DNA from 2 places in the Ruminococcus sp. 8Y-12 genome. Region 2 is predicted to be linked to the other one. Evidence: a T-box and tRNA genes for the amino acid it is inferred to sense, from the RefSeq annotation. Region 2 holds a T-box; the other holds one or more tRNA genes.
The links. The T-box of region 2 lies ahead of AC0THY_RS07890 (valine--tRNA ligase). A T-box ahead of a tRNA ligase gene usually reads a tRNA of that ligase, here a tRNA-Val.
Positions count from the first base shown of each region.

Region 1 (3,418 bases), 160 kb from region 2:
AAGAATGACCATGGGCGGAATAATGGTTCCCAGAACTGCAGTAAGCATTCCGCTAAATCCGGCTACGCGCCAGCCAACCAGGATGGAAGCATTTACAGCAATAGCCCCTGGGGAGGATTGTGCCAATGCGGCCAAATCAAGCATCTCCTGTTCATCAATCCAGTGCAGTTCATCCACAAACTTGCGTTTCATAAATGTAATGATTACAAATCCCCCACCGAAAGTAAAAGAACTAATATAAAGAGTGCTGAAAAATAAACTTCGCAGGGTTTTCCAACTGATTTTTTTGCCTTCTTTTGATTTCATGTGCACCCCTCCTTACTCTAAAAATACACCTTGCAATCTGATATGTAAAATGCTATTATCGGATTAAGAAGATGCCGATATGGGCATGATTGGAGGGGGATATGACATTACGCCATTTAAAAGTATTTATAGCTGTTTATCAGGAAGAGAGCGTTACCCGCGCGGCTGAACTTTTGCACATGACACAGCCTACGGTGACACGAGCCGTACAGGAAATAGAACAGTATTATGGCATTCATCTCTTCGAGCGCTTTAAACATAGGCTGTATGTGACAGAAAGCGGGAGACAGTTTTACACACACGCTCTACAGCTCGTAAATTCATTTGATACAATGGAAATGGAATTTCGCAATTGGGATGAATTTGGCATTCTCAGGGTGGGAGCCAGCATCAGGCTGGGAAATCTGCTGATGCCTAAGGTAGTGGCAAGTTTCCAAAACGAGCATCCTGATCTGAAGATAAAAGTCACTATTTCAAACGGGGAGCAGCTCAAGCAAAAACTGCTGAACAATCAGCTGGATTTGGCTATGATTGACGGAAGCATAGCTGAGGAACATCTGCATAAAGAAAAATTCGCTGAGGACCGTCTTGTTCTGATTCTGCCACCGGACGACCCTCTCTGCAAGGTAGATACACTTAGGCTGCATGATTTAAGACGCTCTCGTTTTCTGCTTCGGGAAAACGGGAGCGTTTGCAGGTCTTATTTAAACCACATATTCGCTGTACATGGCCTTTCACTGGAGCCTGCCTGGGAGAGTACCAGTACACAGGCAATTATTCAGGCAGTCAGTGCGGGAGTTGGCATATCATTTTTGCCGGAACAGCTTGTTAGAAAGGATATTCAGGCGGGAACGGTTGCCACACGGGAGATAATAGATGAATCCTTTGTCCGGGAAAACTATATCGTATGGCACAAAAACAAGTTTCTGGCAAAATCAGCCAGGGAGCTTATGCAGATTTGCCGTTCTGTGGCAGAAAAGATAGATAAATAGCATGAAAAAAGGTAACCAATTGCTTGATTACCTTTTTAAACCTCATATTGCGAAAACACTGCCACATGCACGGTTCTCGATGGAAGCAAGGAGGCTCGAACTCCTGACCTTTCGCGTGTGAGGCGAACGCTCATCCCAGCTGAGCTATGCTTCCGTTTCCATGAGGATATTATACCACTTTGAAGAGAAAATGCAACAACAATTTAAAGTGTGTTGCTGCTAAAGATCATAAATAGCAATGATTTCTTTAAAAAGTTCTACATGTATCTGTTCATCCGCCACAATGCGCTTTAGATTTTCCACAATGCAGGGGTCATCAATAGAACGAATCTGGTTTTCATACTTTTCAATGGCAGCTAATTCTCCGGACAAGGCATTGCGGACGAGAGGAGAAAGTACAGTGGGATATTGGTTATAGCCTGGAGTCCAGTAGACCTTGCGGCTGCGGCAGCGGGTCCAAAGTCTGGGGTCCTCCCCCAATTCAAGTGCCAGCTTTCCAAAAATCTCCAGGTGGTGCATTTCCACAATACTGATCTTGTGAAAAATAGCGGCGATATCCTCAAAATGGCAGTCTGTTATAAGGTTGTTGTAAAGATAAAGGCTGACGGCAGACATTTCGGAATTAGAGCCGCCTACATTGTCCAGCATCCAGCCTGCATAGCGGTAATTCTGTCCGCATACTTTTATTTCTGGATAGGGGGCTGAATCAGAGTAAGTGAGTTTATTAATATCTAACATGTAAAACCTCTCTATAATTGTAGAAGATATAATAAAGTCTATGCAGAAAAATTAAAGGATATGAGAAGACCAAACGTGCAGAAAGAGAGTCAGGAAATAGAATTCTAAGAAAAAAGTCTTGAAAAGTTCTTTCAGATATGTTAGAATCTTAACAATTTGAGAACCTATAGGTCAAGGGAGAGCAATAGGCAAACGGAAGTGCGCCTATAGGTAGCCTCTGACCGGCGTTCTCTTTTTTTTTGCGCAAATCCTACCATACTACTTTACACGACCATCTTTACTATAAAATACTGAAAGGAGCAGGCAGCACATGAAAGCTTTTCTAATATTGGAAGACGGCACTGTTTTCACAGGCACCAGCATTGGAGCAGAGAAAGAAATCATCAGCGAAATCGTATTTAACACGTCCATGACAGGATATTTGGAGGTGCTGACCGACCCATCTTACGCTGGGCAGGCAGTTGTCATGACCTATCCGCTCATCGGTAACTATGGTATTTGCCATGAGGATATGGAGTCTGCAAGGCCATGGCCGGACGGCTATATTGTGAGAGAGCTTTCACGTGTCCCCAGCAATTTTAGGAGCCAAGGGAGCATTCAGGACTTTCTTGTTAAGCACGATATTCCGGGAATCTGCGGGATTGACACCAGAGCGCTCACCAAGATTCTGCGTGAGAAGGGAACCATGAACGGGATGATCACCACAAACGCAGACTACAGTCTGAGGGAGGTTCTTTCCAGCCTGAAGGCCTACGCCACCGGAAAAGTGGTGGAAAAAGTGACCTGTGAAGAGAAATATGTGCTGGATGGAGAGGGGCCTAAGGTGGCGCTTTTGGACCTGGGAGCAAAGAAAAATATTGCCCGCAGTCTGAACCAGAGAGGCTGCCAGGTGACCGTGTATCCCGCACTCACCACAGCAGAAGAGATCATAGCCTCCAAACCGGACGGCATCATGCTCTCCAATGGACCTGGAGATCCAAAGGAGTGTACATCTATAATAGAAGAAATTAGGAAACTCTATCAAACAGACATTCCCATATTTGCAATCTGCCTGGGGCATCAGCTCATGGCTCTGGCAAACGGTGCGGACACCCACAAGATGAAATACGGCCACCGCGGAGGAAATCACCCGGTAAAGGATCTAGAGACCAGCAGAGTCTACATCTCATCCCAGAACCATGGCTATGTGGTGGATACTCAGAATCTGGACCCATCCGTAGCTGTCCCGGCCTTTGTCAATGTGAATGACGGGACAAACGAAGGGCTGAAGTACACTGGAAAGAATATCTTTACGGTACAGTTTCACCCGGAAGCATGTCCTGGGCCTCTGGATTCGGGATATCTCTTTGACCGCTTTATGAAAATGATGGAGGTGACAAAAT
Region 1 covers NZ_CM176623.1:2,306,758-2,310,175, forward strand. The annotation lists gene AC0THY_RS08540 (chromate transporter) at 1-306, opposite strand, end outside; gene AC0THY_RS08545 (LysR family transcriptional regulator) at 408-1,298, shown strand; tRNA gene AC0THY_RS08550 (tRNA-Val) at 1,379-1,452, opposite strand; gene AC0THY_RS08555 (ferritin-like domain-containing protein) at 1,518-2,036, opposite strand; gene AC0THY_RS08560 (carbamoyl phosphate synthase small subunit) at 2,347-3,418, shown strand, end outside.
Region 1: it has a tRNA-Val gene. The T-box ahead of AC0THY_RS07890 (valine--tRNA ligase) is inferred to sense a tRNA for this amino acid. The anticodon was not compared.

Region 2 (3,418 bases):
TATGTGACCGTCTCCGCCCAGGTGGACAGTGACCACAACATTGGGCTGGTGGCATCCCAGGTGGATAAAAAGCTGGCCACCTACAAACTGCCCCAGGGCTACACACTGGAGATGTCGGGGGAGAATGAGACCATCAACGAATCTATGGTGGAGGTGTTTAAGATGCTGGCTTTGGCTGTGGTGTTCATCTATCTGATAATGGTGGCCCAGTTCCAGTCCCTGCTCTCACCTTTTATCATTATGTTCACGATACCTCTGGCTTTTACAGGAGGTCTGTTTGGATTGTGGCTTACGGGCAGCTATGTAAGTGTCATCGCCATGATCGGATTTGTTATGCTGTCAGGTATCATTGTAAACAACGGAATTGTGCTTGTGGACTATATCAACCAGCAGCGAAAGCAGGGGGTGGAAAAGTACGAAGCCATTGTGGAGGCGGGACGCACGCGTCTTCGCCCCATCGTGATGACAGCCCTGACCACGATCCTGGGACTTCTGACTATGGCAATCGGTCTGGGAATGGGGGCAGAGATGACTCAGCCTATGGCTATTGTGACTATCGGAGGACTCATTTACGGCACGCTTTTGACCCTGCTGGTAGTACCCTGCATTTATGATTTGCTGAACCGGAAGAAGGATATGAGGGAGGAGGAGATCTGATGGAAGGCAGAACCATTTATGAGATGCTGAAGCTGTCCTCTCCGAAAGTGATTGCAATGTACGAGGCTGTGGGATTCCTTATGGAGGAGGGGAGAGATCTCTACACCTTAAAGGTATCCGATATCACAGAAAAAGCCGGTATCGGCAAGGGGACTGCCTATGAATATTTTGAGACAAAGGATGAGCTAATCAGCAAAGCGATCTTTTACCAGATCCAGAGCAGTGTGAGGAGGATGGCGAAGGCAGTAGAGAAGGAGGAGAGTTTTCGGGAGAAGATATATGCGCTTATGAATTATATGGACAAAAACCACTCCAGATATCAGATGCTGACCAAATCCCTGTGTTATTATATCCAGGGGCTCTTTCGGGAGAAGAAGTGTATGAATCAGCTGGAATGTTCCGTGAGGGAAGATGAGGAGATGAGAGACTTTTTTAAGGGGCTTCTTGTGCAGGCGTCGCGGGAGGGGCTGGCCAGGGAAGATCTGCCAGGCTACTTTATGCAGAGTGCTGTAGTTACTCAGATTTTGGCTTACAGCATGCACATCGGCGGAGGCTTCGGCGCGGAGGAGATCAGCCCGGAGACTATGAAGGAGTATACTTACAAAAGTATTTTGTCTGCCCTGCAGACTGCGGGGGAACTGGTTTAATGTTGCTATATTGTATGGAACCGTAATGGTTTGACGTAACAGGTAAGACAGGTCAGGGGCGTTTAGGCTGAGGAAGCTGTTTCCCATAGGCGGGAGATGGTGCCGCTCAGGCAATTTCCTAACAAGCCTTTTGATAGAATAGCTTGACAAACTTTGTGTTTGAGATTATGATAAAAACAAATTTATCCGGCGCTTATTGCTGCTGTAGATAATGGTAGTGAGAAAGAGGAGTACATGCAGGGCCCCGCCAGAGAGGTGATTCCAAAGGCTGAAAGGATTGCCAGGGAAGGCTGTATGGAAGGTAGCTTTTGAACCGGAGAGCTGAAAAAAGTAGGCTTTCCCGGCCAGTCCCCGTTAAAGGACCTGGAGATGTATGCATGATTGCATATGAACAAAGGTGGTACCGCGGTCATTCGCCCTTTGCAGGAAACTGCAGGGGGCGTTTTTAATCCATCAAAAATACCGCGAGCTTTACCACAAATACGCCAAGGTGTATTTGAATACAAAAACAGGAGGAAACAATGGGCAGAGAATTAGCGAAGACCTATGACCCAAAGGGCATAGAAGAAAGATTATATGAAAAATGGATGAATAAGAAGTATTTTCACGCAGAGGTGGACAGGAGCAAAAAACCTTTCACTATTGTGATGCCGCCCCCCAATGTTACGGGACAGCTGCACATGGGGCATGCACTGGATAATACCATGCAGGATATTTTGATCCGTTATAAGAGGATGCAGGGGTACAATGCCCTCTGGCAGCCGGGAACAGACCACGCGGCCATTGCCACTGAGGTAAAGGTGATTGAGAAACTTAAGGAGCAGGGCATTGACAAGGATGAGATCGGAAGGGACGCTTTCCTTGAGCACGCCTGGAAGTGGAAGGAAGAGTACGGCGGCAAGATCATCAATCAGCTGAAAAAGCTGGGTTCCTCCGCTGACTGGGACAGGGAACGGTTTACCATGGATGAGGGCTGCTCAAAGGCAGTGGAGGAAGTCTTTGTCAAGTTATATGAAAAGGGCTATATCTATAAGGGATCACGCATTATCAACTGGTGTCCCATTTGTCAGACCTCCATTTCTGACGCTGAGGTGGAGCATGTAGATCAGGATGGATTTTTCTGGCATATCAACTATCCTATTGTGGGCGAGGAGGGGAGATATGTGGAGATCGCTACCACCAGGCCGGAGACCCTTCTGGGGGATACTGCAGTGGCAGTAAATCCGGAGGACGAGCGGTACATGGAGTTGATCGGAAAGACGCTGAAGCTTCCTCTGACGAACCGGGAAATTCCGGTTATCGCGGACGAGTATGTGGATAAAGAATTTGGAACCGGATGCGTGAAGATCACACCAGCCCACGACCCCAATGATTTTGAGGTGGGCAGACGCCACAATCTGCCGGAGATCAATATCATGAATGACGATGCCACCATCAATGAGCTGGGCGGTAAGTACGCCGGTATGGACCGCTATGAGGCCCGTAAGGCAATGGTAAAGGATCTGGAGGAACAGGGACTGCTGGTGAAGGTAGTGCCCCACTCACACAATGTTGGAACTCATGACCGCTGCAAGACTACAGTAGAACCCATGATTAAGCAGCAGTGGTTTGTAAAGATGGAGGAGATGGCCAAGCCTGCCATTGAGGCTCTGAAAAACCACACGCTGAACTTTGTGCCAGAGCGCTTTGATAAGATCTATCTGCACTGGCTGGAGAATATCCGCGACTGGTGTATTTCCAGACAGCTCTGGTGGGGCCACCGGATTCCCGCTTATTACTGCGATGAATGCGGCGAGATCGTGGTTACCAAAGAGAGACCGGGTAAATGTCCCAAGTGCGGCTGTACCCATCTGACACAGGATGAGGATACTCTGGATACGTGGTTTTCCTCCGCGCTGTGGCCTTTTTCGACCCTGGGATGGCCGGGGAAGACAGAAGATCTGGACTATTTCTTCCCCACAGATGTGCTGGTGACGGGATATGACATTATTTTCTTCTGGGTTATACGTATGGTATTTTCAGCCCTGGAGCAGACCGGAGAAGTGCCCTTCCACCATGTTCTGATCCACGGGCTGGTGCGAGACGCTCAGGGGCGCAAGATGAGCAAATCCCTG
Region 2 covers NZ_CM176623.1:2,145,879-2,149,296, forward strand. The annotation lists gene AC0THY_RS07880 (efflux RND transporter permease subunit) at 1-657, shown strand, start outside; gene AC0THY_RS07885 (TetR/AcrR family transcriptional regulator) at 657-1,304, shown strand; T-box leader at 1,513-1,728, shown strand; gene AC0THY_RS07890 (valine--tRNA ligase) at 1,826-3,418, shown strand, end outside.